4 regions of the Microbulbifer maximicatervae genome follow, and region 3 is predicted to be linked to each of the others. Evidence: predicted binding sites of a transcription regulator. Region 3 holds the regulator's gene; each other region holds the start of a gene.

Region 1 (7,575 bases), 210 kb from region 3:
CTGATTGGTTAGTGCCATATTCATCATGCCAGTTTGGTTGGTATCAACTATGCCAAAATCAGAAGCATCTTGATTAACTTCCGACATGTTCATCATGCCTGACTGGAATACGCTCACAGTATTATTATTTGAATTATTTAACTGTGTAACAATGCCATCATTGCTATCTCCGTCTTGTTGAATAAGTAAGCTATTAAAGTCGCCGTCGTTTTGAGCCATGCCAGCGATATTAGCAGTTCCATTCTGGATCATAACTGAGGTATTTGAGGTACCGCTAGATTGGAAACCAATAGCACTATTGGCCATTCCTGTCTGGTTCACTATAAAACTGTTAAAGGAGGTATTGAGTTGAGTATTACCGGAAATTTGGGAATCTCCAGATTGCAATACAGAAATAGTATCGCTATCTGACATTATCTGCGCACCGCCATAGCTATTGGTATCCCCAATTTGGTTAACAAAAACAGTACTTAACTGAGAGTCAACTTGCGACATGCCTACCTCATTAAGATTGCCCTGCTGAATTGCCGTAATCTGGGTAGAGACACTGTTATTTTGTAGTAAGGCAGGAGCGGTATTTAGATTTCCAGTTTGAATATGAATAATAGTGCCATTTTGAGTGGCATTCTCCTGTACCGGTGCAGATTCGTTGAAATCACCATCCTGGGTGATTGCGATCAAACTGTCCATCGTTGCGGGATCACTTTGGTCCGGGTTAGCCATATTACCATTTCCATTCTGGTTCACTATGGCAGTATTCCCATTTGCGAATGAATACCCACTAATTACTAAGAAGATAGCTGCCGCTATCGGGGTGAAAGCTTTCATGATGATCCCTTAAAAATCAAGCGATTAATTTTGTTACAGACTGTTGATCGATTTGGGACTCAGCTGAACAGCTAATTAGGCGGAGAATGCTCTCAAATCTTTGTCATTAAAGTTGAAGTGGAGTCACCAATACAGGATTTCATCCTTAGAGAGTTCCTACTGCTTGTCTGGCTGTCTAGGTAAAATAGAGGTGACACGGGAAGTATAGGGCTGGATTGCGGTAGTTATCTTTAGGAAGATGATCTCAAAAAGCTGGGAATAAAGTTTAAACATATAGGGATAACTAGTTTAGTAAGAAATTCCTATATTTATATTGTTTACAGAGTGCCAGGCTTGGCAATTTGCCTACATCATCGACGACCGCCACTGTACTGGTACGATTGTGCGATCTGCAATCACGCAAAAGGCTGAGCCCGCAAGCTCCGAAGCTCAAGCCGTCGCCGTGCTCAAGTGCGTTATTGCTGTGATTGATGATCAGAACAGCGTGCAGACCGATGCCCGATGGATCGGGTCTATGTGACAACGAAGGCACTCACCACAGATGCAGGGCAGGCGGTCAATGTGATTGACGAGGCAGCGGGCCTTGTTTCTGACTGCACTGGTGAAGTGGCGAATCGCATGACTGCGCACAGTTCTATTGCGGTGATGGCGATTCCGAGTGGGTGAGTATGGTTGCAATTAACTGCGGTGAGCGAGTTTATGCGGATGATGATGGTGAGTGGGGTGTTTGTAACAATGAACTTACGCGCTTCTGCAAATCGAAGTGCAGGGCATCCAAAACGATCCCCCCGACGATGGCGACCGCTACATAGTTGCCACCGGTAGCAATGAGTGGGCAAACCAAAACGGCCAGCTGGCCCGCTACGTGGCAGACACCGGCTACTGGCAATTCTTTCCTGCCAAGGTCGCGCTGAATCAGGCGGATGGCCTGCTGTATATCAACGGCAGCAGCGGCTGACAGGCAGCCAACCGTCCGGCGACTCTGCCGCAGATCACTGGGGATACCAACACGGATCTGGCCGGGGTGGTTGGGCAGATGTTGGGGGCTTTGGATGGGCTTCTATGGGATAATAATGTAAATTAGCCTACATGTTTCCCAAGTATGCACTTGAATTTGCAGCTCAAATATATCGGTATGGTATTGAGGTGTAACAATAGTGGTGCAGCACAATAATTTTCAACTTAACCAAAAACAAGGATAGGATAAATTGGGTAATATTTTAAATAAAACCTGGGAGTGGGTATTAGAATACTCCTGGAATATATTTAATGTTTTCGGTGTTTTCGCTACGTTCTACTTTGGTTTTTTTTTATGTACCTGAGCATGTCAAGGAGAGTATGTATCAGAAGTCCGCTTTGGCCCAGGAAGAATTGATTCAGGAGGTTGGTGGGCGATTTTTTGCGAATGAGAATGTCACCATTCAGGAAGTTAGGTTGGCAATAGAGCAGAAAGAAGTCTATTACAAGCTAAGTTTTCCATATAGCGTTAAGCAAACCCTCTTGCTAATACGCAATGATTTTTCAAAAAATTCATATATTTCGTTAGAGCGTAGAAGTGAAATAAAGTTAAAAATTCAAGGGCTTATTAGTGAAATAAAGGAGCCGGTAGAAGAGGGAAGTTGGTGGTCGAAGTTTTCTTTGACTCAGTTTTTGAAAATCGAGCTTCCGTTCATATTGATAGCTGTTATTGGTCTGTTGAGTGTTGTTCGAAAGAAGTGGATTGATGCTGAAACAGAAGTGGATCTAGCTGAGAATGAAGAGGAAGTGCTCTCTGTGAGCGGTTTTGAGTCCCTCAGTGGCTATGAATATCAAGCACTGGTGAGTAGGGTTCTTAGAGGGTTGAAGTTACTTGATGGGAGTGAAGGTAGCTATATACCTGGAGTGGAAACTTATGCTTCTGAATTTTCTTTTGTGCATAAAGGGAAAAATATTTTTGTGGAGACCAAAGCATATCAAAAGAAAGTTGGGGTTAGGACGGTCCGTAGCTTTTTGTACATGGTTCGGCAGTCAGGAGGAAGCGGCTTATTAGTTGCTACCACACCTCTTACCATTCGAGCAAGACAGATGCTAGATGATTACAATAGGAGTAATGATAGTTCTACTGCATATTTTATCGAAGGGAAAACAGAGGAGCGTATTGAGTCTGAAATTAGATCCAAATTCTCTGTGGACACTAAAACAGGTCAATCATCTGTAGCGTAAGTTCATATGCGTTTACTTTTTTTGTTTGTACTGGTAGCTGTATTAACTAGTTGCTACGAAGCTGAAATGGAAGCTTATGATCGTCAGCAGTGGCTCCCCCGCTGGCCCGATGCGGATGGCGACTGCCAAAACACTCGCCAGGAGCTGCTGATTCGCCTCTCTCTGGCTCCCGTCACCTTTAGCAATGAAAAATCCTGCACGGCGTTGTCAGGTTTATGGTTGGACCCCTATACTGGCCAGTTTTTTGATCAAGCTTCAGATCTGGATGTAGAACATATAGCCCCTTTAGCCTGGGTTCATAAGAACGGCGGTGCTAACTGGACTCGCGAGCAACGCCGTGTATTCGCCGAAGACCCAGCCAATCTCTGGCTAGTGGATGATGACAATAACCAGAGTAAGGGCGACAAGGGTCCTGATGAATGGTTGCCGCCATATCGGCCCGCTCGGGCAATCTATAAACGCCAGTTTGAGACTGTAGCGAAAAAATATGGATTGATGTAGTTAGTGCTCTTAAGTTGAAGTAAGATTGGCGCTTATTTTAGTTTATCTATAAAGTATTATGATTGATAAAAATTGTATGCTTTATAGAAGGGGCTGCAGAAGAATTAAATTATGACAAGAAGCAAGATTACAGTAATTTTAACAATTTTGGCCTTTGCTTTAGGTGTTATGTCTGCATCAACATTAAATTTTTCTATTGATTATTCTAGATTTTTGTCGCCTGTTGCTGTGCTTGTTTCTGCCTGTATTGCAATATATATAGCTGTAGAAAATCTTGAAAAGGCTTCTGAGAAGGAGAAAATTAATAGAACTATTGATTATGTTTTTAGGCTAACTTCAGATCTGCCTCATCAAGAAAAAATAAACGAGAATGAGATATACAAAAAATTATTTTCTCAAAGCCATAAACTTAAAAACCCTCAAAATCCAGAAAATGGCTATAATATTCTGGGGGTTATTGAGGCAGTGAAGCGTTTGAGCGCTGAGGAGCAGGAGTATCTATCAGAGCGTGCTGGTAGGCTTGAATAATTTTAGTCAATATCAAGTATGGCTTTTTTTCTGAAGAAATAATAAAAGCTCATTTTGGATCAAATTATATATTAACGTTCTGGGCTATGTTTTGGCCATATTTGATCCTCCAAAATGAAGGTTCCAGTCGTTTCGAACTTAGTAGTGGTTTGATACCAAATCTAGAGGAGGGGCTTTTCTATTTGCTTAAAGAGTATGTGGTGGGTAATGGAGATATTAAAAACCCTTATCCCTTGATGAGAGAGGGGTTTGGTATTGTGGATACTATTGAGTTGGATGATGTTAGGAAGCGTATGTTCCCGAATTCAGTCTGGACTTCAACTCCTGAAGATGAAGAAAGTAAAGCATGATCTATTCTTTGATGTAGTTAATAATCTTACTTATTGATCTGCCGAATTTTCCAGAGGCGGTGAATACTTTCAATGCTTCTCTGGATATGTCTCTGCCACTCTTTCGGGAGTGATAAGTACATTCTTGCAACTAATGGCGGAAATGGAATCTGTGCAAAGTGGTGCAGGTTCTCCACCCCATACACCTCCGTTAAAGTAATCCCAACCGCCTCACACCAAACCGGCAGCAGGTCTGCCGGAATTCTTTGTACGCCTGTTTCCATTGTCGAAATTTGAGATGACACAAGCCCCAGCTACTTTGCCAGCTGTGCAATCGTTATCCTCTCCCGTTTCCGTGCGTTGCGCAGGCGATCGCCTAGTGATCCGGCCTCAATTATCAAGGTGCGCTTGGTGACTTGTCGTCATAAGGCAGTGCAGATATCTGGCGTTAGGTGACACAGGGTGGAGATAGGGCTAGCAGTTACAAAGGGTTGAGCATGCCTATAAAAGCACGAATGGAGCAATTGCAGCGGGTCGCAGGCCTGTGTGTGGCCCTGGAGTCACACTGGCTACTTGTCTTTATTGGGTGCTCGCCACTACACTGTATAAAAATACAGTATATTGCTAGAGCACATGAAACTTTCCCCTCTATACGGCAGTGGCGTTAGCTGCGGCTTTCCTTCGCCAGCGGATGACCACAAAGAAGCAGCGCTGAGCCTGGATCAACACCTGATAACCAGCCCGGCGGCGACATTCATCGCCCGCGCCAACGGCGACTCTATGCAGAACCTCGGCATCTTTGACCGGGATCTGCTGGTAGTCGACCGATCATTAACGCCAATACACGGTGATGTGGTGGTGGTTGCCCTCGATGGGCAGTTAACGTGCAAGGTGCTCGACCGCCAACAGGGCCGCCTGCTATCAGCCAATGATAAATACGCACCGATTCCCATTTGGGAGGGGCAGGAATTGATTGTTGAGGGAGTGGTCAAGGCTTCCGTGCGGTACCACCGGTCCTGCTGATGTTGGCACTGGTTGATTGCAACAGCTGCTATGCCAGCTGCGAACAGATATTCCGCCCCGACCTGCGCGGGCTTCCGGTGGTAGTCCTTTCCAATAATGATGGTTGCGTGGTGGCTCGCTCGAAAGAAGCCAAAGTGTTAGGTATTCCCGATTTGCAGCCGTTCTTCAAGATCGAGCATCTGTTGCGAAAGCACGGGGTAAAGATCTTTTCGAGTAACTACGCCCTGTACGGCGATATCTCCCACCGGGTAATGACAACCCTAAAGCAGTACAGCCCAGAGGTTGAGGTCTATAGCATCGATGAGATGTTTCTGGATCTGCAAGGGTTGCAAGAGTGCTTGCTGGATTACGGGCAGCAGATACGGCAAACCCTCTGGCGGGATATTCGCATGCCGGTGGGCGTTGGCATCGCCCCCAGTAAAACCCTGGCTAAGCTGGCAAATAGAGCTGCCAAGAAGATCCCCAAGTGTGAGGGCGTCTGCGTCTTGGACTCCCCCGCAAAATGGCAATGGCTGCAACGGCGCACTGAGGTGGGTGATGTGTGGGGCGTAGGCAGGCGCCTATCAAAGCGACTCGGGCACATGGGTATCAAGACAGCCTATGACCTGGCGCAAGCCAACCCGAAAATCCTGCGCAGTCATACGAATGTAAATATTGAGCGAACGATAGAAGAGCTAAATGGCATTAGTTGCTTAAGCCTGGAAGAGCAGCCACCAGTCAAGAAACAGATCTATTGCACACGCTCATTCGGCGAAAAGCTCACCGATCTGCAGCCGATACTGCAGGCCGTTACCTTGTACACGAGCAGGGCAGCGGAGAAGCTGCGGGCCCAGGATTCCCTGGTGAAGTCTATCCATGTCTTCCTGCATACCTCACCCCATGAACCGCACTACTACAGCCGCAGCACTGTAGTGCAAACCCCATACCCCACGGATGACACACGGCTGATAGTGCAGCTGGTAAAGCGCGCCATTACAGAGCTGTTCCTGCAGGGACATAGATTCCTGAAAGCGGGGGTAGGGCTGGTAGAGCTTATCCCCCGCTCACTGGGCCAGGGCGACATGTTCACCACGGGCCAGCCAATACGATCAGATGAGACCATGCAGGCCATGGACCAGATCAATCAACGGTTTGGCCGGGGCACCTTGTTTCTGGGGGCTGAAGGTATCGACAAGAAGTGGAAGATGAGGCAGGAGCATCGATCGCCAGCCTATACGACTCAGTGGGACCAGCTACCGGAGATTACGATCTAGCTGCTGCGTAAGCGTATGAGGTCTTTGTAAGGTTAATGGGCGGGCTCTCGTGGAGCCTGCAAAAGAGCTAAATCGACCTAATGTTCACGGAAAGGGGTGGATGATAAAGACGTTGGTGCGCTGCCGCAGTTGGCGCGTATCGTATAGAGTTTGCGTCATCTGAAACGTTGCGGACTAGCAAAGGCTAAGTGGGGGAACAAGTGGGGGGATAAAAATAGCAGAAACAAAAAAGCCCTGAAAAATCAGGGCTTTCTGTATGAATAATGGCGGTGGGGCAGGGATTCGAACCCTGGGACCTGTTACAGTCAACGGTTTTCAAGACCGCCGCTTTCGACCACTCAGCCACCCCACCAAATTGTGCTGCGCATTATACATAGCTTCTCGGGATGTACAAGCGCCATTTTGATTTTTTTTATATAGTTCAATAAGTTAGGTGATTTATTGACCAGCTCAAGGCTTACTGTCAGGTTGATAAGGCCGCCCCGGCCATTGGCTGGGGCGGCTTGGCAGCTATCGCTTAGCTCGCTTCTGCAGAGTCGCGATCGATATCTGCGTTGGCATCAACTTCCACGGCCTTGCGGCTGATACGCGGGTCGTTGGCCGGGCGGGCTAGGGCGCGTGGATTGTGCTCAATCGCTGCCGGCTGTGCGGTATCCAGCGGCTGCTGGGAGCCCACTTCACGGCGCTCAGTAACAATTGAGAATTCACCCAGTGGTTTGGGGTTGATGCGCGGATCATTTACTGCGCGTCCCTGGCTAGGTGCGGTCGGTTCCTCTTCGGAAGCTGCCTGCTCGGCGGCAACAATTTCTTCCTGAACTTCCGGCTCGCTGGTGCCTGCCTGTTCCTGTAAAGCTTCAGCTGCAGCTTGTGCTTCTTCAAGCACGATTTCCTCTGCTGCTTCTACTTCTGGC
Region 2 (7,575 bases), 580 kb from region 3:
TTGATAGTTCATCAAATTCAGGTCGTAGTGCATCCATACACCCATGCCATACCATTCGCCGGCATCGATTTGGAATTCCAGGGCATCACTCTCGTCGACGCTGGATTGGCTTTCCATATTGTTCCAGACGTAGAGTTCGATATCAGTTCCAAACGTCAGGGATTCGGAGATATCGCTGCTGTCCCCGAACACGCCCAGGTTGCCATTTTTGGCGGTATCGGTAGCCAGGGAAAGTTCGGTGCTGTAGCTACTGTCATCGTTGTCGTAGATACGTACGTAGTCAACATACATCTTTGCGGGCATTGGGGCTGTGATCTCGCTGTTGTCATAGATCTGCGGGAAGATGCCACCTACTGCCAGGTTGAGAATTAAAAAGTTATGCTGACGAAATTCATCGAATGCGGAATCACTGGTATCCGTTAAAGCTGCGATTTGGTTGGATTCGTCATCCACCCACATAACGATGCTATCGGGCGTCCAGGTCATACCGAAGATATGGTAATCCTCGGTGAGATCAGAGCTGGAGCCGAAATCATCAACTAGGTTCTTGGACTCCCCGTAATCTGCTTGTCCGGTATAGTCATCGGATTCATGCCACCAGTGGAAGGCTCCGGAAACTTCAGAATTTACGACGTCAGCTTCTAGCGCTTCGGCCATGCCCGCTTCGAGAATATCCAATTCGCCACAGGCAGGCCAGCCGGCTTGACCGTAGTCGCTGCCCAGTTGCCAGAATGCTGGCCATAGTCCCGCATCCAAATCTGGTAATTTAATTCGAGCTTCAATGGTTCCGTATTTGTAGGATAGGCGCCCGAGAGACTTTAGGCGAGCAGAAGTAAAACTGCCGTCACTTTCCTGTACGGCCTGAATAATCAGGTTGCCGTCTTCAATATAAGCGTTGTCGCTATCATCGGTATAGTTTTGTAATTCGTTGTTGCCCCAGCCGGAGTTGCCAACGTCGTAGGTCCAGACGGAGGTATCGATCGTGTCCCCGTCAAAATTATCTTCCCAGACCAGAGTTTTTGAATTAGCTATTGAGGACACAAAAGTGCCGACAATAGCTGCGGCTATCGCTGATTTTTTAATAATCATAATTTTCTTTCGTTGTTAATTATTTATAAGAATAAAATGCCTGATAGTGATGGTGTGGCACAGTTAAATGCTATTTATGAATCTAGTGAATACTAGATACTTAAATTGCAGTTTCCTTCAATTCACTTGAAAATCAGGTGCCGGCCACGGGCAAAGCCTAGCAAAACGATCGTTCTGCTGGGAAGTGAATTTAGACCTCTCGTCGTGGTTGCGGTCCTGCTTGTCGCATACAGCGGAAAAATAATTCCTTGTAATTTTTTTACAAAAGAATAAATTCCTTTTTGTGTTTTTGTTCGCAAATATTTTGTGTGGAAGTTCTTTTCCTGGTCTTGCTGCATTGAACAAAATTGTAGGCAGATTTAATCTGGATTTATTGTTTTTATACTTTGTCTTACACCAGGTTATACCCTAAAAGATAATATCTGTCGGCGGATAAGACAGGTTTTGATATTGGTGAAAAAGGTTGAGTGGTGTAATAAAAAGGGCGCTGCTATTTGGCAGCGCCCTTGTACTTTTAGTTTCTGCGAGGTCCCTGTGCGCATCGTGCAGGTGGGGTGCAGTTTCCATGGCGATGCTTGTGCCTTTTATGATGAGGGTGGCACTTGTGAGAGTGAGGACGGCAGTTGCCATTGCTATCGCTGTCTGAGCTTCCGCCAGAGAAATAGATATCGTCAATCTCAATATCGCTGATATCTCCATCGACGCCCAGTAGTTCAAATAACTGAATAACATTTGACATATCTACCTCGCTACTGAAATCAGTAACGGGGATTGATATCTGGTGCCACTCGCCATCCCGCGCGAATTCATAAGGATCGGAGCCGCTGGCAAATTCAATCCACTGCTGGCCAATATCGCTGACGCTACCGCTCTTCATGCCAATCTTAAAGGTGGTTTCTGAGCTGGTTTTCAGGGCGAAATTCAGCGTTGCAGTATCATTATCGAAAGCGGATAGATCGTAGTAGCTGTCGGCAGTAAATGCCATTCCAAACCAGCCGGCCCCGGAGGAGTAATAGGAGAGGGATTCTTCACCTTCGAATGGGGTTTGAGTGGCCTCCAGCAGGGTATCGCCCCAAATATACAGGTTGCCATCAGTTCCCAGTGTGAAAGTTGAATTGGCCTCTGTAGTTTCGGTGTAGAGAGAAAAGACACCGGTCGGGGCTGTTTTCTCAACACTTTCGCTAAAGTAGATATCGTCAATGGACAGAACAAAATCTTCAGAGGCGGCATCACCTCGAATCATAAACGCCTGACTGATAGTGTTGAAGTCCACTCCCAGTTTGCTCAGGGGGATACTGACCTGATGCCATTCGCCATCGCGCTCCAGGCCGTAGGTATCATCACCATCCACCAGGTCTACCCAGGCATCTCCGCCACCAGTACTGGAAATACCAATGCCGATAGTCTGGCTGCTGGTGGTTTTCATTTTGAAATTGAGATGACCGTTTTCGTAGTTCATTAGGTTTAGGTCATAGTGCATCCAGAAGCCCATGCCGAACCATTCACCAGCGGTAATATCAAACTCCAGGGCTTCATCACCCTCGGCAGCTTCGGCGCTGACAGTAGCTGACATGCTGTTTTGGTTCCAGACATACAGCTCGGTATCGGTGCCAAGCTCCAAGGATTCGGAGAGGTTGCTGCCCTCGGAAAATACGCCGATATCACCTGTTTTGGCGGTGTCTTCAGCCAGGGAGATTTCTGTGCTGTAGCTGCTGTCGTCGTTATCGTAGATGCGAACATAGTCCACATACATTTTGGCGGGCATCGGTGCGGTGATTTCACTGTTAGCGTAAATCTCTGGGAAGACGCCACCTACCGCTAAGTTCAGGATCAGGAAGTGATGTTGACGGAACTCGTCAAATGCGGGGTCTTCACTGCCGATGCTAATAATTTCATTGGCTTCGTCGTCGACCCACATGACGATGCTATCCGGTGTCCAGGTCATACCGAAAATATGGTAGTCCTCAGTGAGGTCAGTGCTGGAGCCGAAGTCATCAATAAGGTTTTTCGATTGACCGTAGTCCGCCTGGCCTGTGTAGTCATCGGATTCATGCCACCAATGGAAAGCGCCGGAAACTTCTGAGTTGACCGTGCCGGCACTGAGAGCGTCGGCCATGCCCGCCTCGAGAATATCCAGTTCGCCGCAAGCGGGCCAGCCCACTTGGCCGTAGTCGCCACCCAGCTGCCAGAAGGCAGGCCACAATCCGGCATCCAGGTCAGGTAATTTAATGCGGGCTTCAATGGTGCCATATTTATAAGTCATACGACCCAGGGATTTCAGGCGGGCGGAAGTAAAACTGCCGTCGTCGTTTTGCAGTGCTTGAATAATAAGGTTGCCATCTTCGACATAGGCATTGGCGCTATCATCGGTGTAGGTTTGCAGCTCATTGTTACCCCAGCCTGAGTTGCCCACATCGTAAGTCCAAACGGACTTATCAATACTGTCGCCGTCGAAATTATCTTCCCAGACCAAAGTTTTTGAATTGGCAAGTGAGGACACACAGGCGCCTACAATAGCAGCCGCGATCGCTGATTTTTTTAAATTCATGATTTTGTCTTTCTTTAATTATCTATGGGGGTGCCAACTTCATTGTATTTTTATAATGGCGGTGATCTGCCACGATGATTAATGCTTGTTGGGCTTGGGGATTTATCTGCTTTTTTATTGTGATATTTATATATTCAGTACAGCAGTAACAGACTAACAAAAAGCCGATTGTTGCATAGGGAAAGCCCGGGCCCTTTATCGTGAGACTGGTCCAACTTATCGCATATACAAAATTTTTCTGCTTTAAAATTAGAATCAGCCAGTGCGTATTAATGTGTTTTTACATTGTTTACGTTTTTATTTTTAAATTTGTTGTTGCTTATTGGATTGCCCGCTTGAAATTATTTGCTGATTTAAGACCCCTTTTAAAATTTAAATTCTAATTTAAAGGTGGGCCGGCGGCGGAAATTAGAATTGGCAACCTGGTTCCGATAGGTAGTTTTACTTTTCTAGAGTGCTGCCGCCGCTTGCGAGCGCTTCGGCAGCGTGAGATTTATCTTTTGGTGTCGGCACCAGTGTGCAGCCGGCGTGGATTGATTTTTTGAAGGGGTTGTGGCTTCACCACTGAGAGGCGGTTGTATATTTGGTATGGGGCAGCTTACTTAAAGTGGAATTTGTAAGCTTGCTGCAGGTCGGCACCCAGAATAAGAGCCCACTTCTGTGCTGTAATATTTGGTTGTGGCCCAGGAGCGGTTGAATAGGAAGAAACGGTGGAATACAGAGAGATAATTGAGCTTGCCAGAGAGTTGGGCGGGGAGCTGGAAAAGAGAGATTGGCGTGTGACGTCGGCAGAATCTTGCACCGGTGGTGCGATTGCGGCGGCTATTACCTCTATAGCGGGTGCTTCGAATTGGTTTGATGGATCGATCGTGAGCTATGCGAATCGTATCAAGAACGGTGTTCTGGGTGTCGACAGCAATGATCTCAAGCAGTTTGGGGCAGTGAGTGAGCCGGTCGTCCGGCAGATGGCTTGTGGGGTTCTGGCGATGATGGATGCCAATCTCGCCGTTGCGGTCAGTGGTATCGCAGGGCCTGATGGTGGCACTGCCGAGAAGCCGGTAGGTACAGTTTGGATCGCCTGGGCCCATGCGGAGGGGCAAGAGCCAGTGCAGATTGATGCGAAGTGTTTTCTGTTCAGTGGTAACCGGGCAGAGGTGCAATCGCAGACGGTCGTTGAGGCGCTGAAGGGAATGTTAAAGGTTGTCCGTGAGCACCCGGTTTGAACCTGTCCGCCGGGTCAATCTTTGTTCGTTTGCTCCAGCTTCAGACTTCTTTTTGAAGCGAGGCTCGCTCAGCCTGAAGCTGGTACTCAGTATGAGGAATTACTGGTTGCCTATACAGTAATCCTTCGTTAAGCTTGCCACCACTCAATTCAGCTCAGAAATACGGGAATGGTCATGGATTCCAATAAAGACAAGGCATTAAAAGCGGCGCTATCTCAGATTGAACGTCAGTTCGGTAAAGGCACTGTGATGCGTATGGGAGACAAGGAGCGCGAGCGTATTCCTGCGATCTCCACCGGCTCCCTCGGCTTGGATGTGGCCCTGGGTATAGGCGGCTTGCCGCGTGGCCGTATCGTTGAAATCTATGGACCAGAATCCTCCGGTAAAACCACCCTCACCTTGCAGGTGATTGCCGAGGCCCAGCGCAATGGTGGTACTTGTGCTTTCGTAGATGCTGAGCACGCCCTCGACCCTATCTATGCTGAAAAACTGGGTGTCAACGTCGATGAGTTGATCGTATCCCAGCCGGATACCGGTGAGCAGGCTCTGGAAGTTGCCGATATGCTAGTGCGCTCCGGTGCCGTTGATGTGCTGGTAGTGGACTCCGTTGCGGCCCTGACCCCGCGCGCTGAGATCGAAGGTGAGATGGGTGATTCCCACGTGGGCTTGCAGGCTCGTTTGATGTCCCAGGCTCTGCGTAAGCTCACTGGTAATATCAAGAACACCAACACCCTGGCAATCTTCATTAACCAGATTCGCATGAAGATCGGTGTTATGTTCGGCAGCCCTGAAACCACCACTGGTGGTAATGCCCTCAAGTTCTACTCTTCTGTGCGCTTGGATATCCGTCGTATCGGTTCCGTTAAGGATGGCGATGAGGTGGTGGGTAACGAAACCCGAGTGAAAGTGGTTAAGAACAAGGTCGCTCCTCCGTTTAAGCAGACCGAGTTCCAGATCATGTATGGCGAAGGCATTAACATGATTGGTGAAATCGTCGATTACGGCGTGAAGATGGGGCTGGTGGATAAAGCGGGGGCTTGGTACAGCTACAAGGGCGACAAGATTGGCCAGGGCAAGGCGAACGCTACCAAGTTCCTGCGCGATAACCCCGACATTCGCAACGAGATTGAAGGTCAGCTGCGTGCGCAGCTGCTCGGTGATTTAGTGCCTGCGACCCCTGAAGAGGCTGCGGAATTACCGGAAGAGTAAATGCCGTACTCAAAAGCGGATTTTTCCGTTGATCCAGCTCAAGCGCTTTTCAGCGCGGCGCTTGAGCTGTTGACCCGCCGCGAGCACTCCCGCCATGAATTGAGGCAAAAGCTCGCGGCAAAATTCCCCAGCGCCGATTTCGACACGCTTTTTGAGCGCCTACACGAACTCAACTATCAATCCGATCAACGCTTTGCCGAAGTTTTTGCCCGCTCCCGTGTCCAGCGCGGTCAGGGGCCGATGCGTATTCGCCAGGAGCTACAGCAGCGCGGCGTGCGCGGTGAACTAATTGCCCAGGCGCTTGATCAGTTGGAAGTGGATTGGTTTGAGTTAGCTGCGGAAATGCTTCAGAGAAAATACCGGGCCCCTATGAGCGCAGAGCTTCCACGTGATCAGTGGATGAAGGAGCGAGCGCGGCGCCAGCGATACCTGGCTTACCGGGGCTTCCCCACGGACGCGATTAGCTGGGCGCTGGACGGCAATTAATCGGGCTTATACTCTGACTACTACCTGAATGACTGGTCGATAGGTTTCGGCCATTTTTCAGGTACAGAAAGAGACTAAAAGAATAAGCGCGAGAACCCTATGATCCTGTCTATTGACCAGGGCACCACTGGTACCACAGCTTTTATCTTCGATAGTAAGGGCCACCTGATTGGTCGCAGTTACTCGGAAATTCCCAATCGTTATCCCCAGCCTGGCTGGGTTGAGCAGGATGCGGAAGAGATTTGGTCGGTAACTCTCCGGGTCTGTGCCGCAGCACTCCAGCGCGCTGGTGTTCGCGCGTCGGATATCACCGCAGTGGGAATTACTAACCAGCGCGAGACCACGATCGTCTGGGATAGGTATACCGGCGAGCCGGTTTTTCCTGCGATTGTGTGGCAGTGCCGGCGCTCGGCGGAGGTATGCCGGGAGTTGGGGGAACTCGGCAGGTCTGATTGGTTGCGAGAGCGCAGTGGCCTATTGCTGGATGCTTACTTTTCCGCAAGTAAGTTGACTTGGCTGTTCCGCCGTAACCCGGATTTACTAACCCGAGCTCAAAATGGCGACCTGTGTTTCGGCACCGTAGATAGCTGGTTGATCTGGAAAATGAGCGGTGGCAAAGCCCATCTCACCGATCACACCAATGCCAGTCGTACCCTCCTGTACAACATAAAAGATAAAGCCTGGGATAGTGAGCTGCTGGATTTTTTCCAGTGCCCTGAATCCATTCTTCCCAGAATTCTACCGTCGGCTGGCCACTTTACCGATACAGACCCCCACGCTTTTCTCGGCACATCGGCTCCGATTTGTGGTGTTGCCGGGGATCAGCAGGCAGCACTGTTTGGCCAGGGTTGTACCGAGCCCGGTAGTATAAAAAACACCTACGGAACTGGCTGCTTTATGCTGGCTTTTGCCGGCGAGGATCGCCCGGAGCTACCCCAGGGGTTGCTGGCTACAGTGGCCTGTGATGCCCAGGGTAATCCGGCCTATGCCGTAGAGGGTTCAGTTTTCACAGCGGGCTCC
Region 3 (7,575 bases):
ATGCGTAATTAACCGTCAAAATCTTCAATAGTGCTCAATTAGAAACTAATCATTTGTACCTTATTGCACTCCCATTCCTCAACTGTCTAACGCGGCCTCTCGCGTTAATGAAGGTATATCGGCAATATGTAATGTTGAGGTTGGGAATGCACAGGATGCCCCATATCCCTCAATTATTTTAAGAATCGTTAATAGAACATCCTGTTTTACTTCATGATAACGAACCCAATCGGTAGTGCGGGTAAACGTATATATAAAGAAATCCAAAGAAGAGGAAGCAAAACTATTAAAATTAACAATAAGCGTACGATTAGAATCAATTTCCGGATGTTCCTGTAACATATTTTTAACATCCGCCACGATTGCCGCCATATGATGGGCATCTTCATAACGAATACCAATCGTTTCAAAAATCCTACGATTTAACATACGGGAAGGATTTTCTACCGCAATCTGGGTGAAGATGCCATTGGGAACATAGACGGGTCGCATATCAAAAGTGCGGATTCTGGTCAGGCGCCAACCGATATCTTCCACGGTCCCCTCAATCTCCTTATCGGGGGAGCGAATCCAGTCGCCCACCGCAAAGGGCCGATCCAGATAGATCATCAGGCCGCCGAAAAAGTTTGCCAGCAGGTCCTTGGCCGCAAAACCGACAGCCAGTCCGCCAATACCACCAAATGCCAAAACACCGCTGACGCTATAACCCAGGAACTGCATGACCACAATTCCCGCCGTGATCACGATTGAGGCCCTGACCAGTTTGCCGATCGCACGTACCGTAGTGGCATCCATCGGCTTGCCCATATAGCGCGGATCGCACAGATTGTGTTCCACGCTGTGTGAGAATCGCCAGGCAAACCAGGCCATCACCAGGATCAAGCCTATTTCCCGCGTCGGTGCAGCCAGGGAGAATATCTCGGCTCCAGTGGCGTCCCCCGCTCGCTGGGCAGCGACAGTCAAGCCCAGCAGCCATACCAGTACCTGCCCGGGAGGGGAGAGTGCCCCAACCAAAGCATCATCCCAGGGATTAACCGTCTTTTCCGCCTTAATGGCCATGCGCTGCACAAACCGGCCAAATAACCAGGCCAACACCCCAGACGCAAGTACTATGAGGAAAACAGAAACTATCCAGACCCGGTTCTCACCAAGCCAGGACAACAGCACGCTCTCAACGGACTCCACTCGAACCCCTCCGCTTTAACCAACAATCAGTAATATCCGTACAGCACCTTCTCAATAGACGACAGATTTAAACAACTTATCTCAACGCATTATGGAAGCTAACCACTCCCTGGTTCTGTGCCACCGCGCACTCTTCTCAAGCTCCTCCCAGGAGCCGATCACCGGCCTGCCACCCATGGCCGACAACCGATGAGTAGACTCCGGTTTGGGCACAAAGGTATCCAGTGCCGCCAGCGCCTCAAAAGCGCCGACACGATTGTTGCATACGATACCCATATCACAACCGGCTTCCAGGGCTGCGCGAATCCTATCGCCATAGCCTCCGGCCGCACCCGCCCCTTCCATAGACAGATCATCACTAAAAATCACTCCATTGAATCCCAGCTGTCGCCGCAATACATCCTGTAGCCAATAGCGGGAGAATCCCACCGGCTGGCTATCAATGTTGATGAAGCGGATATGGGCCGGCATCACCGCGGTAAGTTCCTGGGTTCCAATACAATCGATAAACGGAAGTGCATCGGTTGCCAAGACCTGATCCAACGAGCGCTTATCCTCTGGCAACTCCACATGACTGTCTTCCAGCACGTGGCCATGCCCCGGAAAATGCTTGCCTGTCGTGGCCATTCCCGCTTCGCGCATCCCTTGGATAAAGGGGCGAGCCAGTGCGGTTAACTGGGCCGGATCGGGACAAAAACTCCGATCGCCGATCACCCTGCTGTGACTGTCATCCGCATCCAAAACCGGCGCGAAGCTAAAATCCACTCCTACAGCCAGCAACTCTGCGGCCAGCAGCCACCCCACATCCTGCAACTGCTCGTTACTGGCGACAGCACTAAGGGCCTGCATTGAGGGTATTCGCGTAAAGTCATCGCGAAACCGCTGAACCCTGCCACCCTCCTGATCTACCGCTAGCAGGATCTCTGGTCGCACCGCACGGATGGAGTTAACCAATTGGATAAGCTGCTGGCGATCCCGATAGTTTCTCGCAAAAAAGATCAGCCCGCCCACCATCGGATGCCGAAGCAACTCACAGTCTTCCTCGGTGAGTTCAAGCCCCTCGATATCCACCATGACCGGTCCGGGTGGTAAAGACATATTAAGTTCCTTATCGATTTAAGAGTGCGCCCACTAATTATCTACCTTCAACATGGCCGAAGCAGCGGGTACCAATCGCTCAAGAGTCTGGGTCAGGGTACTGTCAGAACCGAAATCCTCCCGCAGGATAGCCTCAATCGCATCGTGGCTCGACAGTGTGAAAATGGTCGCTCCCAGCATAAAGTAGAGGCGCCAATAGAAAGTTTCTGGGTCCAAGCCCGGTAACGCTTCAGCCAGCAATCCGGCAAAACGGCGGTAAGTATCCCCGTATCGAGATACGATAAATCGACGCAAATGCCCCTGGAACTGGGTATAGGCCAATCCTAAAAGACGCATAAATCGCTGTGGATCCTTTCCCTCCAGCCCAAGGCTTCCCAACCCAACTCGATACAGGCATTCGATCAGCTCCTCCACCCCCAGGGGCTGCCCCAGGGCAATACGGCGATCAAGCTCTTCTTCCAGAGCGTTAGTGAAAGGCGTTAGAAAGCGTTCAAATACCGCCTGTATCAATTCTTTCTTGGAGCCGAAATGGTAGTTAACTGCCGCCAGATTAACCCCGGCCGTGCTCGTAATTGTTCTCAATGAGGTTTCAGGAAAACCCCGTTCAGCAAACAGCACTTCCGCTGCATCGAGTATCCGGCTGACCGTATCTATCTGGCTCATAAGTATCAAACCACCATTTAAAACATACGTTTAATCGACGCCAGAGTAGCATATTCTCACTGATCTAGAGCCCGCCAGCTAAGCTCTCCACTCAGCAAGGTACAAGAGTAAAAATAACAGGGAAATGTATGTCAGGCGGTAAGATCAATACTGCAGGAGTTGATCTCCCGCCAACTTGTGCAAGTACGCCACCCCACCAGCCGGCATAGCCTTTTAGTCCGGAGGCAGCTTTAACAAAAATAACTTTGAAAATTTTTTCGGTATTTTAAGATCGCCCGAATAATTATTCCTTCACCTGCATATATTTCATAATCAGGGCCGCAGCCTCCTCCACACTATCAACGATATGAAAAAGGTCTAGATCACTGGCATCGATACAATCGCGCTCTAACACTGTATCTACCAACCAATCGTACAGCCCGCTCCAGTAACGCTTACCTACCAACACAATTGGGAAACGCCGCACTTTCTGCGTTTGCACCAAGGTAAGAGCTTCAAACAGCTCATCCAACGTGCCGTAGCCACCGGGAAGTCCAACGAATCCAAGTGCGTGTTTTACAAACATAAATTTCCGTACAAAAAAGTATCGGAAGTTCAAACTAATGTCCTGATATGGATTTGCCGCCTGTTCAAAAGGCAGCTCTATGTTTAACCCAATTGATGCGCCGGGCTGCCCGAAAGCCCCTCGGTTACAAGCCTCCATCAGCCCCGGCCCACCACCGGTAATCACGGGGATCCCTTCAGCCGCGAGCAACTCTCCCAACTTTACCCCCTGCTGATATTCAGGACTGTCCTCTGTAAATCTCGCCCCTCCAAACACTGTCACTGCACCACCTAACGCTATCAGCCGCTCTATCCCATCTACCAATTCAGACTGAATACGAAGCACTCTCCAGGCTTCCGGCATTTTTGCATCCAGCATTATTTTTCCCTCTTTGTCAGTTCCTTCAACGCTTTCTTCTCTCTTTACTTTCTCCATCAATGTAGCAGCTCACAAAGACTAAAACCTGAGGATTGCACGAACAACAAATCTGTATATAATTCCAGCAACTGTATATAAATACAGAAAACTAGGTAAATCTATGACCAATCTCACCGCTCGTCAGTCCCAGGTTCTCGACCTGATCAAGTCTTATCTGGATGAAACTGGCTACCCGCCAACGCGGGCAGAAATTGCCCAGGAACTCGGCTTCCGCTCACCCAATGCCGCCGAGGAACACCTGAAAGCGCTCGCCAGAAAAGGCGCCATTGAGATGGTTGCCGGCGCTTCCCGAGGCATTCGAATTCCGGATCACCAATCCGGCTTGCCGATTGTGGGTAGAGTAGCTGCGGGGAATCCCATACTCGCCAGCGAACATATTGAAGATTACTGCGACTTGCCCGCGAGCTTCTTCCATCCTCCCGCAGATTATTTGTTGAGGGTGCATGGTATGAGTATGCGAGATGCGGGCATTCTCGATGGAGACTTGCTGGCAGTGCAAAAGACCGAGCAAGTGCGCAATGGCCAAATCGTCGTTGCCCGTATCGATGACGAAGTCACAGTGAAACGCTTTCGCCGCAAGGGAAATCAGGCAACCGTTCAGTTGCTACCTGAAAATGATGACTTTGAGTTAATTCAAGTCGATATGAGAGATAAGAACTTTGTGATTGAGGGATTAGCCGTAGGGGTTATTCGCCAAACGCCTTAAGCCCCCAAAAACGACAACAGCGGCCATTGGCCGCTGTTGTTAAGACTCGAACTAACGCTGATGTTAGTGAATAGTATGATTTACCGGCATTAAATCGTCTTCTTCCTCGAAGTAACCAGCCTCAAGATCGTCTAGATTTTGTACGGCTTCAATACCCGCTTCCAACATAGCCCTTGCCACAGCAACCTTGTTCTTGCGCAGAAACTGAAGGCTTTCCGCAGAAAAAGAAATGCTTACCAAAGGGTCCTCTTTATGGCCAGCACGACGCAAAGCTACATCGCCATTAGCCAGCTCGATTATTTCAAAAGTTTCGGAGGACATTCGCTTTTCCTTCACGGCACAACAGTTTGCGCCCAGTGTACCACAGGCTTGCGATAAGTTTCATTCCTCCAATTTGAGAGGCTTCTGGCTCCTGACTTTCGAGGCAGTCTATTACCAGCACGCTGTATCAAAGGATTATCTAAACCACTGAAGAGATCACAAGAGAAGAGTGAATTGCTTTATACGTTACACAGGTTGTGTCGAGTGGGCCACAACTACCCCATTGTGGCCCACTCAAAGGACAGCGAACTTTCTCGCAGAGGTACGCCTAATATCTACAACCTTCAAAATTCGCAGAAATATTACGAACCTATTCAGAAGTTCACCGAGGTCGAGTAAGCGTATTAGTTAACATTCATCCAAGTGAGCGCGCTGCCTCACCACCAACTCACTCAGCGAGCGATGCCACTGAAGCAATAATTCTTTGGACAAAGGTGCAAACTCGGGCTTGGCAACTTCGTTGTGTAGCGGGATTAAATTAACCTGTTGCTGTTTTTCATCAGCACCCACAGATATTTTCTGCTGCTCTTCCCAGGCGTAAAGCATATGGGATAACCAACTCTGCGGGTCGCCGACCAGGCCGGACAGCTCACTGGCCTCTGCACTAGCCCTACCCTGAACGCCCAGCGCATCAATGATCAACTGCGGAGACTCCGGTTCGAATCCCAGCTGAAGTTGGGCTGCCTGCTCTGCAAGAAAAGCCCGATAGGCCTTGCACAACTGCATCAACGCTGCCTCTTCCAGCGCATCGCGCTGGAGAGGTAAGTCCCACGACTGTTGCAGCAACAGCTGGCTCTTGCGTAGAGCCGAAGTGACATGAATCGTGTAAGAGTTACTCATTACCTACTTCTTTGCCGCTGTCTTTTTAGCTGCCGGTTTCTTGCGCTTGGCAGCAGTGCTCTTGGTGGAGGCCTCTACTTTCCAACCACCATCGCGATAAAAAGCACGCCAACCGGTCGCCTTGCCCTCTTCCTCAGATTGAACATATTGCTCCTGGGTTTTGCGGCTAAATCGAACTACGGTATCCCGCCCACTGTCATCTTGAGTCGGTGCAGAGAATAGGAAGCTGTATTTTGGATCGATCTCACTCTGGTGAGGCAGCAGCTCTTTAACCAGGGGCGCACGGGTCTCACGGTTTTTCGGGAACTGGCTGGCAGCCAGGAATAGACCCGAGGCACCATCGCGTAGGATATAGTGATCCTCCACTTTGATACAGGCCAATTCCGGCATGGGAACCGGATCCATTTTCGGTGGCGCCGGCTGCCCATTTTTCAGCAGCTTGCGGGTGTTTTTACAGTCTTCATTGGTACAGCCGAAGTACTTGCCAAAGCGACCAGACTTCAACTGCATATCACTGCCACACTTATCGCACTCAATAATGGGGCCGTCATAGCCTTTAATTTTAAAAGTGCCCTGCTCAATCTCGTAGCCATTGCAATCCGGGTTATTGCCACAGATATGCAATTTACGCTGCTCATCTAACAGGTAGCTATCCATAGCCGTGCCGCACTTGCCGCAGCGGCGCTTCTCCCGCAGCAACCTGGATTCAGCTTCCTCGTCCTTATCCGCATCGACCGCCTCATCACCAGAAACCAGGTTCATGGTATTGGTACAACGCTCTTTTGGCGGCAGTGCGTATCCAGAGCACCCCAGGAATACACCGGTGGAGCCAGTGCGGATCTGCATATGGCGGCCACATTTGGTGCACTCGATATCGGTGTCTGTCGGCGTATTGCGACGCATACCTTCATCGGCAGACTGGGCTTTTTCCAGGCGCCCGGAAAAGTCCTGATAAAACTCATCGAGCAGTTGCTTCCAACCCTTATCGCCGTCGGCAACCGCATCCAGGGATTCCTCCAGGTTTGCGGTAAATCCGTAGTCCATCAGGTTCTTGAAGCTTTCGCTGAGACGGTCGGTAACAATATCCCCCATTTTCTCAGCGTAAAAACGACGGTTTTCCAAGCGGACATAACCGCGATCCTGGATCGTGGAAATAATGGAAGCATAGGTGGAGGGGCGTCCGATACCGCGCTTCTCCAGTTCCTTAACCAGGGCCGCTTCACTAAACCGCGCAGGCGGCTTGGTAAAGTGCTGCTTGGGATCCAGCTGTTGCAGGGATAGCTTTTCGCCTACCTTCACATCTGGAAGCACCAGATCTTCATCTTTTTTGCCGCTCGGTGGCGCAACTTTCAGGAAACCATCGAAACGAATTACTCGACCCCGCGCACGCAATTCAAAGTCACCTGCGCTGACCACGATTGAAGAGGAGGTAAATTGGGCAGGCGTCATCTGGCAGGCCACGAACTGCTGCCAAATCAGGTTGTATAACCTCTCCGCATCCCGCTCAACACCGGACAACATATTTGGGGCGATACGAACATCGGATGGGCGAATCGCTTCGTGCGCCTCTTGAGCGCCCTCTTTACTGCTGTAGTTATTGGGGCTCTCTGGAAGATACTTATCGCCGTAATTCTCGGCAATATAATCCCGTGCAGATTCCACAGCCTCTTTACTGAGATTGGTGGAATCTGTACGCATGTAGGTGATATGACCGGCTTCATACAAGCGCTGGGCCAGGGTCATGGTCTTCTTCACACTGAAGCCAAGGCGGTTACTGGCC
Region 4 (7,575 bases), 1.1 Mb from region 3:
ACGGCGATACCGCCGAACCAGCGCATGGGGCCACCCAGGGGGAAGGTAAACAGCTTGTCTTTGCCCATCCACTGCGGGGTCATCTTCAGTTTGAGTGCGGCGAGAATAAAGTAATAGCCGTCCCAGTTAGTGGTATGGGGGGCGCCGATCAATACGTACTGCTTTAGTTTGAGAGACTGCTCGTCAGCTTTGACACGCCAGCCGTGCAACTTCAGTAGCACCCGTGCAACCAAGCGGAGGATTGGGGTGACAATAGGGGTGTTGAAAATCGTTCTCTGCATAACCTCGGCCGGGACTACTCATACATCGAAAAATAAGCCGCCAAGTATATGGTGACTTTAGCCGCCGCTCCCAGTCATATTTGTGCGTTTGTCCTAAATCGGCATATATATCCGACGAAAGGGGTGGTATACCGGATTGTGTGGCGGTCATTTATTGATCTACGGTATAAGATTGCTTACCAAAATGCATCATTTTTGCCCTTTGGTGACATTTGGCGCCGGAATCGTATGGAGGAGGTAGGGCTGACTCCATAGCCAGCCTGATAGAAGGGTTGGAAAGTTAAATTCTCTCCAGCATTTCCTCGGCATGAGCCAGGGATTGGGCGGTGGGGGCGCCGCCGAGCATGCGCGCCACTTCTTCGCGGCGCTCGCCGTTGGTGAGTTCGCGCAGTGCCACAAAAACACTTTCGCCATCGCTGTGCTTCTCCACCAGGTATTGGCGGTGGGCTCGCGCCGCTACCTGGGCCAGGTGGGTCACACAGATCACCTGGCCGCTGCGGCCATTGCGGGTTTCCCCCAGTTGGCGCAGCAGGCGGCCCACCACATCACCGGTGGCACCGCCGATACCCACATCCACCTCGTCGAATACCAGGGTGGGGGTGCGGGAGGTTTGCGCAGTTACCACCTGGATTGCGAGGCTGACCCTGGAGAGTTCACCGCCGGAGGCAATCTTGCCCAGGGGGCGAGGCGGTTGGCCCGGGTTGGTGGAAATTAAAATTTCTGCTTCTTCCAGTCCCTGGCTATTGGGCGTATCCAGCTCTTGTAGTGATAGCTCTACTCGAGCGTGAGGCATGGCCAGATCGGCCAGCTGGCCGTTCACGGCCTCCGCCAGCGAAGCTGCCGCTTTACTGCGCAGTTTGCTGAGCTTGCCGGCCACTTTTCTGTACTGTTTTTCCAGTTGTTCACAATCTGCGGCAAGGCGCTCCAGGGCATCTGGGCTGCCGATATCGTCCAGCTCTGCCTGTAACTGTTGCTGTAGTGCCGGCAGCTCCTGCGGTTGGACTCGGTGTTTGCGCGCCGCCTGGTAGATGGCGCTGAGCCTGTCTTCAACTTCGGAGAGCCGTTCAGGGTCCATCTCGAAGCGATCGATGTGTCGGGAGAGGGTGGCTGCGGCCTCATCCACCTGGATGCGCGCGCTGTCGAGCATCTGCGCCACCTCTACTAAGGCCGGAGCCTGTCCGGGCATGGAGGACAGCAGTTGCAGGGCGCGGTGCAGCTGTTCGGCGATATCGCCTTCACCGCCGGAAAGGAAAGCGGCCAACTGGTAGCTGCCACTGAGGATTTCCCCGGCATTGGCCAGCTGTTGCTGTTCGCTCTCGAGGGACTCTATTTCCCCTTCGCTCAAGCCAAGTTGATCCAGTTCCTTAAGCTGGTATTCCAGCAAGTGGCGGCGGGCTTCGGCTTCCTCGGCGCTGTCGGCCAGGGTGCGATAACGGCGATAGTGATCCCGCCAGGTTTTGAAGCGGCTGCGGGTCTCTGCGGCGAGATCCTGGGCCTGGGCGTATTCATCCAGCAGGCGCAGGTGCGTTTCTTTCTTCAGCAGGGATTGGTGTTCGTGCTGGCTGTGGATATCGATTAGCTGCTCGCCTAGGGCGCGTAGCTGCAACAGCGTGACTGGTTGGCCGTTGATATAGGCGCGTGAGCGGCCATCGGCGCCAATAGTGCGGCGCAGAATGACCTCCTGCCCGGCGTCCAGCTCCTGGGACTCGAGCCAGCTGGCGGCGCTGGAGTGCTCGGCGATATCAAAGGTGGCGCTGATATCGGCGCGATTGGCGCCGGTGCGCACAAGTTCAGCGCTGCCGCGACCGCCCAGCGCCAGGCCGAGGGCATCCAGGGTGATTGACTTACCCGCGCCGGTCTCGCCGGTCAGGGTGCTGGTACCAGGACCAAACTCCAACTCCAGTTGGTCCACCAGGGTGAATTGGCTGATAGACAGATGCAGCAGCATAGAGATCGCTTGTGTCCTTGCTAATCGGCGGGCGCCCGGCCCAATTAGTGGTTATTTATACAGTATTCGTTCCCGGTTAGCTATAGGGGCGGGGCCACATTACTCTGAGGATGTGCGCTAGCGCGAAAAACCACTTGAACTGTGCGGGGATGTCCCCATATAGGCTCCAGTGCCCGAGAGACGGGCTCAACTCACATTACTGACAGAGTCGACGCGACGGAGAAAGCAGTGGCCAGAGAGCGCAGCGAAGAAGATCAGATTAAAGAGGGGGCGGAGCACGCACCAGCTACAGACGAGGGCGTTTCAGCAGAGATTGAAGACCCTTCCTCTATAGAAAGCGAACTTGCCGAGGAAGCCCTGCGGGAAGAGGCCGAAGGTGCCGATGCCCTGCACGAGGAAATTATCAAGTTGCAGGAGCAGCTGGCAGCGCACAAGGATATGGCCCTGCGCGCCCAGGCGGAAGAGCAGAACGCCCGCCGCCGCGCGCAACAGGATATCGAGCGCGCGCGCAAATTTGCGGTAGAGAAGTTGCTGCAGGATTTGCTACCTGTAGTGGACAACCTCGAGCGTGCACTGGCGACGATCGATACGGCCGACGAAGCCAACAAGGCCTTGGTAGAAGGTATCGAGCTGACCCACAAATCTTTCGTTGAAACCCTGACGAAAAATGCTGTGGAAGTTGTCGATCCGGCCGGTGAGCCCTTCGACCCAGAACTGCACCAGGCTATGACCCAGGTGCCCAACGGCGAGGTGGAGCCGAACACGGTTCTGGATGTGTTTCAAAAAGGTTATCGCCTCAATGGCCGCCTGGTTCGCCCGGCCATGGTGGTGGTCAGCAAAGCGCCGTAACGGCAGAAGTGTAAAGCGGCCTTGAAATTTAGCGGCCGGCACCAATATAGCTGACATCAAGAATTATTCGCGCGGTGTAAACAGAACATAGCTGGCAGCGCGCATCAAAAGAGGATTTTACAGATGGGAAAAATTATCGGCATCGACCTGGGTACCACTAACAGCTGTGTAGCGGTACTGGATGGTGACAAAGCGCGTGTAATCGAAAACGCCGAAGGCGATCGCACTACACCTTCTATTGTTGCCTTCACTGACGACAACGAAATTCTGGTAGGTCAGTCTGCCAAGCGTCAGGCGGTGACCAATCCCCAAAATACTCTGTTTGCGGTTAAGCGTTTGATCGGCCGTAAATTCAAAGACGACGTTGTCCAGAAAGATATCAAGATGGTTCCTTACACCATCACTGAAGCTGACAACGGCGACGCTTGGGTAGAAGTGAAAGGCGATAAAAAAGCTCCGCCGCAGATCTCTGCCGAAGTCCTGAAGAAAATGAAAAAGACTGCGGAAGACTTCCTCGGCGAGAAAGTAGAAGCTGCAGTAATTACCGTACCGGCTTACTTCAACGACTCCCAGCGTCAGGCTACTAAAGACGCCGGCCGCATTGCGGGCCTGGACGTTAAGCGTATTATCAACGAGCCGACTGCCGCTGCACTGGCATACGGCCTGGACAAGCAGGGCGGTGACCGCACTGTAGCGGTATACGACCTGGGTGGTGGTACCTTCGATATCTCCATCATCGAAATTGCCGACGTAGACGGCGAGAAGCAGTTCGAAGTACTGTCCACCAACGGTGACACTTTCCTCGGTGGTGAAGACTTCGACCTGCGCCTGATCGAATACCTCGCAGACGAGTTCAAGAAAGACCAGGGCATCGACCTGAAAGGTGACCCCCTGGCAATGCAGCGCCTGAAAGAAGCTGCAGAAAAAGCCAAGATCGAGCTGTCCTCCAGCCAGCAGACCGAAGTCAACCTGCCGTACATCACTGCAGACGCTACTGGTCCCAAGCACTTGGTGGTTAAACTGACCCGCGCCAAGCTGGAAAGCCTGGTAGAAGAGCTGGTTACCCGTTCCCTGGAGCCGGTAAAAATCGCTCTGCAAGACGCCGACCTGTCCGCTTCCGGTGTAGACGAAGTGATCCTGGTAGGCGGTCAGACCCGTATGCCAATGGTTCAGCAGAAAGTAACCGAGTTCTTCGGCAAAGAGCCGCGCAAAGACGTTAACCCCGACGAAGCCGTTGCCATGGGTGCTGCTATCCAGGGTGCCGTACTGTCCGGTGACGTTAAAGACGTACTGCTGCTGGACGTAACCCCGCTGACCCTGGGTATCGAAACCATGGGTGGCGTTGCGACTCCGCTGATCGACAAGAACACCACTATCCCCACCAAGAAGTCCCAGGTTTTCTCCACTGCGGATGACAACCAGACTGCGGTAACCATTCACGTGGTTCAGGGTGAGCGCAAGCAGGCTGCACAGAACAAATCCCTGGGGCGTTTCGACCTGGCCGATATCCCACCGGCACCGCGCGGCATGCCGCAGATCGAAGTAACCTTCGACATCGATGCCAACGGTATCCTGCACGTACACGCGAAGGACAAGGCCACTGGTAAAGAGCAGTCCATCGTGATCCAGGCTTCCTCCGGTCTGTCCGAGGACGAGATCGATAAGATGGTTCAGGACGCTGAGGCCAATGCCGAAGCGGACAAGCAGTTCGAAGAGCTGGTGCAGACTCGCAACACTCTCGATGGCCTGATTTCTGCGACCAAGAAGACTCTGGAAGAAGCTGGCGACAAAGCCACCGCTGAAGAGAAAGCAGCTATTGAAGCGGCTGTTACCGAAGCGGAAGAAGCCGTTAAAGGCAATGACAAGGCCGCTATGGAAGCTGCAACTACCAAGCTGACTGAAGCTTCCGGTCCGGTTGCCCAGAAGATGTACGCCGAGCAGGCTCAAGCCGCTGGTGCTGAAGGTGCCGCTGGCGCTGGTGCCCAGGGCGAGCAGCAGTCCTCCGCTGGCGACGACGCGGTAGACGCAGAGTTCGAAGAAGTTAAGGACGACAAAAAAGAAGGTAAGTAAGCGTTCGCTTGCAATTCCGGTGGCAGCTTTTAAAGTGGCCGCCGGAGAACTTCAGGGGCGCGGCGCCTTACTTTCAGAGGCCCGCGCCCTGTGTTGTTTCAGGTATCTGCCAATATTTGCCGAGTTTTCGCAGTTTTGGTGGTGCTCCGTTCGCGGAGCTTAGTTAGAAACCGAGAAGTAGAAAGAGAGTTTGGCCGTTCTTGATGCCGGACCAGAGAACATAGTTTTATGTCGAAACGCGATTATTACGAAGTCCTCGGCGTCGAGCGCGGCGCTTCGGATGCAGAGCTGAAAAAAGCCTACCGCCGGGTGGCAATGAAGTTTCACCCGGACCGTAACCCCGATGACAAGGAATCTGAGAACAAATTCAAGGAGGCCAATGAGGCCTACGAGGTTTTGTCGGATTCCGAGAAGCGCGCAGCTTATGACCAGTTTGGCCACGCCGGTGTGGAAGGCCAGATGGGCGGTGGCGGCGCTGGTGGATTCGGTGGCTTCTCCGATATTTTTGGCGATGTGTTCGGCGATATCTTCGGTGGTGGCGGCGGTGGCCGTCGCGGCGGCCCTGCTCGCGGTTCCGATCTGCGCTATGACCTGGAATTGGACCTGGAAGACGCGGTGCGTGGCACCACGGTCAAGATTCGCGTTCCAACTCTGGCAGCCTGTGGTACCTGTAGCGGTTCCGGGGCCAAGCCCGGTTCCTCTCCGCAAACCTGTGGTACCTGTGGTGGTGCTGGCCAGGTGCGTATGCAGCAGGGTTTCTTCTCTGTTCAGCAAACCTGCCCCAACTGTCGCGGTCGCGGTACCACTATCTCCGATCCCTGTGGCAGCTGTCACGGTCGCGGTCGCGTAGAGGAAACCAAAACCCTGTCTGTTAAGGTACCGCCCGGTGTGGATACTGGCGATCGCATTCGCCTGTCCGGTGAAGGTGAAGCCGGGCCCGATGGCGGCCCCGCTGGTGATCTCTATGTACAGGTAGTGGTGAAAGAGCACGATCTGTTCCAGCGCGATGGCAAGAACCTCTACTGCGAAGTGCCGATTAGCTTTGTTTCCGCTGCCCTCGGTGGCGAGCTGGAAGTGCCGACTCTCGACGGTAAAGTGAAGCTGAAGATTCCTGCGGAAAGCCAGACCGGCAAACTGTTCCGCCTGCGCGGTAAAGGTGTTTCCCCGGTTCGCGGTGGTGCAACCGGCGACCTGCTGTGTCGCGTTGTGGTAGAAACTCCAGTGAACCTGTCCGGCAAGCAAAAAGACTTGCTGCAAGAGTTCTCTAATACCCTCAGCGAAAAGAAAAATTCACCGCGTCAGACCGGTTGGTTTGAAGGGGTGAAAAACTTCTTTGGTGATATGAAGCTTTAATCGCTGTTAGCACCGGCAAAACCTTAAATTGTTTTTCGGGTTGCCTATTTAAAAAGGCTCGAGAGCATTAGCTTTCGGGCCTTTTTTATTTCCGGGTGAGTTTTATCCCCCCAATGGAATGCCTTCTATTGGGAAGTTTTGGTTCTCAAACGGGCTGCGAATTCACTCAGGAATTCCTGTTGGATTTTTTGCGCTTTGCGCAGTTGCTCCTTATTTAAAATACCTTCCAATTCTTTGTGTGTTTCCAGGCTGATAGCTGCGAATTGAGCGCCAATTTCGCCGCGTTGCTTGGGGGTTAGGGCGACCTTTTTACCACTGAGTAAACCGTATTTTTCCAGCACCGCTTTTTTCTCTGCGAAGCTCTTTTGCATAATGGGTAATACGGTTTTTTCCTGTCCCGGGGTGAGCTGCAAACGCAGCGTCACCCAATCGGTAATATCATCATACTTCTCCCAAAAGTCTGGATTGGCATTTTGCTGCTGGGCAGATGCCGGCGTGCTGCCAAAAGCCAGGCTCAGAGAGATCACTACCACCATGATGTGTGGTAGATGGTTGGACAGGATCATCAGTCGCATATTGGCGCTCCATTTACCCCTCACAGTAAAGCGTAGCAGTGGCCGCTGATATCGCGTTTTGCGCAAGTATCCTCTTGGCAATTTTAAAATATGTGGATATTTCTTTTTGTTTTACTTTTGCGGAGTGACTAGCCATTTTTAGACTCGCTAATACTGGCTTACTGGTATCTATGCGCTCTACCGGGTGCGTTGTAGAATCCAGAACCTTATAGATTTGGACTGGAGTACTGTGATGGCGGTAAAAGTGGCGGTGACGGGATTTGGTGGTCGAATGGGGCGAGCGTTGGCGGAGGCTTTGTCCCTGTCTGATAAGGCCGAACTGTCAGCGGCTATAGTGCGGCCTGGCTCCAGCTTGGTCGGCGCTGATGCCGGTGAAGTTGCCGGTCTGGGCCGCAGCGGCCTCGCTATTGTGGACAGCCTTGATAAGGCAGACTTTGACGTACTTATTGATTTCACTGCCCCTAAAGCGACCGTGGAAAATACTGCCTATTGTGCGGAG

Evidence for each region. Region 3 encodes LexA, which represses DNA repair genes until DNA is damaged. Its sites were predicted from a motif close to ACTGTNTNTANANACAGT; they were not measured.
Region 1: ACJJIS_RS08490 (LexA family protein) is a predicted target of LexA. The motif match lies at 4,989-5,006, and genes of this name have one in related genera.
Region 2: recA (recombinase RecA) is a predicted target of LexA. The motif match lies at 4,962-4,979, and genes of this name have one in related genera.
Region 4: recN (DNA repair protein RecN) is a predicted target of LexA. The motif match lies at 2,276-2,293, and genes of this name have one in related genera.

The regions. Positions count from the first base shown of each region.
Region 1 covers NZ_CP174334.1:1,946,977-1,954,551, forward strand. The annotation lists gene ACJJIS_RS08445 (hypothetical protein) at 1-828, opposite strand, end outside; gene ACJJIS_RS08450 (hypothetical protein) at 1,142-1,348, shown strand; gene ACJJIS_RS08455 (hypothetical protein) at 1,345-1,494, shown strand; gene ACJJIS_RS08460 (DUF2793 domain-containing protein) at 1,586-1,786, shown strand; gene ACJJIS_RS08465 (restriction endonuclease) at 2,167-3,030, shown strand; gene ACJJIS_RS08470 (GmrSD restriction endonuclease domain-containing protein) at 3,037-3,531, shown strand; gene ACJJIS_RS08475 (hypothetical protein) at 3,643-4,059, shown strand; gene ACJJIS_RS08480 (hypothetical protein) at 4,209-4,409, shown strand; gene ACJJIS_RS08485 (helix-turn-helix domain-containing protein) at 4,436-4,693, opposite strand; gene ACJJIS_RS08490 (LexA family protein) at 5,022-5,411, shown strand; gene ACJJIS_RS08495 (Y-family DNA polymerase) at 5,411-6,664, shown strand; tRNA gene ACJJIS_RS08500 (tRNA-Ser) at 6,929-7,016, opposite strand; gene ACJJIS_RS08505 (Rne/Rng family ribonuclease) at 7,182-7,575, opposite strand, start outside.
Region 2 covers NZ_CP174334.1:1,153,200-1,160,774, forward strand. The annotation lists gene ACJJIS_RS05010 (discoidin domain-containing protein) at 1-1,089, opposite strand, end outside; gene ACJJIS_RS05015 (glycoside hydrolase family 16 protein) at 1,604-3,637, opposite strand; gene ACJJIS_RS05020 (CinA family protein) at 4,348-4,860, shown strand; gene recA (recombinase RecA) at 5,035-6,069, shown strand; gene ACJJIS_RS05030 (regulatory protein RecX) at 6,070-6,555, shown strand; gene glpK (glycerol kinase GlpK) at 6,655-7,575, shown strand, end outside.
Region 3 covers NZ_CP174334.1:1,733,907-1,741,481, reverse strand. The annotation lists gene ACJJIS_RS07550 (mechanosensitive ion channel family protein) at 79-1,185, opposite strand; gene nagZ (beta-N-acetylhexosaminidase) at 1,267-2,283, opposite strand; gene ACJJIS_RS07540 (TetR/AcrR family transcriptional regulator) at 2,317-2,946, opposite strand; gene ACJJIS_RS07535 (LOG family protein) at 3,230-3,925, opposite strand; gene lexA (transcriptional repressor LexA) at 4,029-4,634, shown strand; gene ACJJIS_RS07525 (hypothetical protein) at 4,698-4,955, opposite strand; gene ACJJIS_RS07520 (DUF6586 family protein) at 5,304-5,795, opposite strand; gene topA (type I DNA topoisomerase) at 5,799-7,575, opposite strand, start outside.
Region 4 covers NZ_CP174334.1:650,538-658,112, forward strand. The annotation lists gene ACJJIS_RS02820 (1-acyl-sn-glycerol-3-phosphate acyltransferase) at 1-281, opposite strand, end outside; gene recN (DNA repair protein RecN) at 562-2,229, opposite strand; gene grpE (nucleotide exchange factor GrpE) at 2,458-3,078, shown strand; gene dnaK (molecular chaperone DnaK) at 3,202-5,148, shown strand; gene dnaJ (molecular chaperone DnaJ) at 5,377-6,501, shown strand; gene ACJJIS_RS02845 (hypothetical protein) at 6,627-7,076, opposite strand; gene dapB (4-hydroxy-tetrahydrodipicolinate reductase) at 7,309-7,575, shown strand, end outside.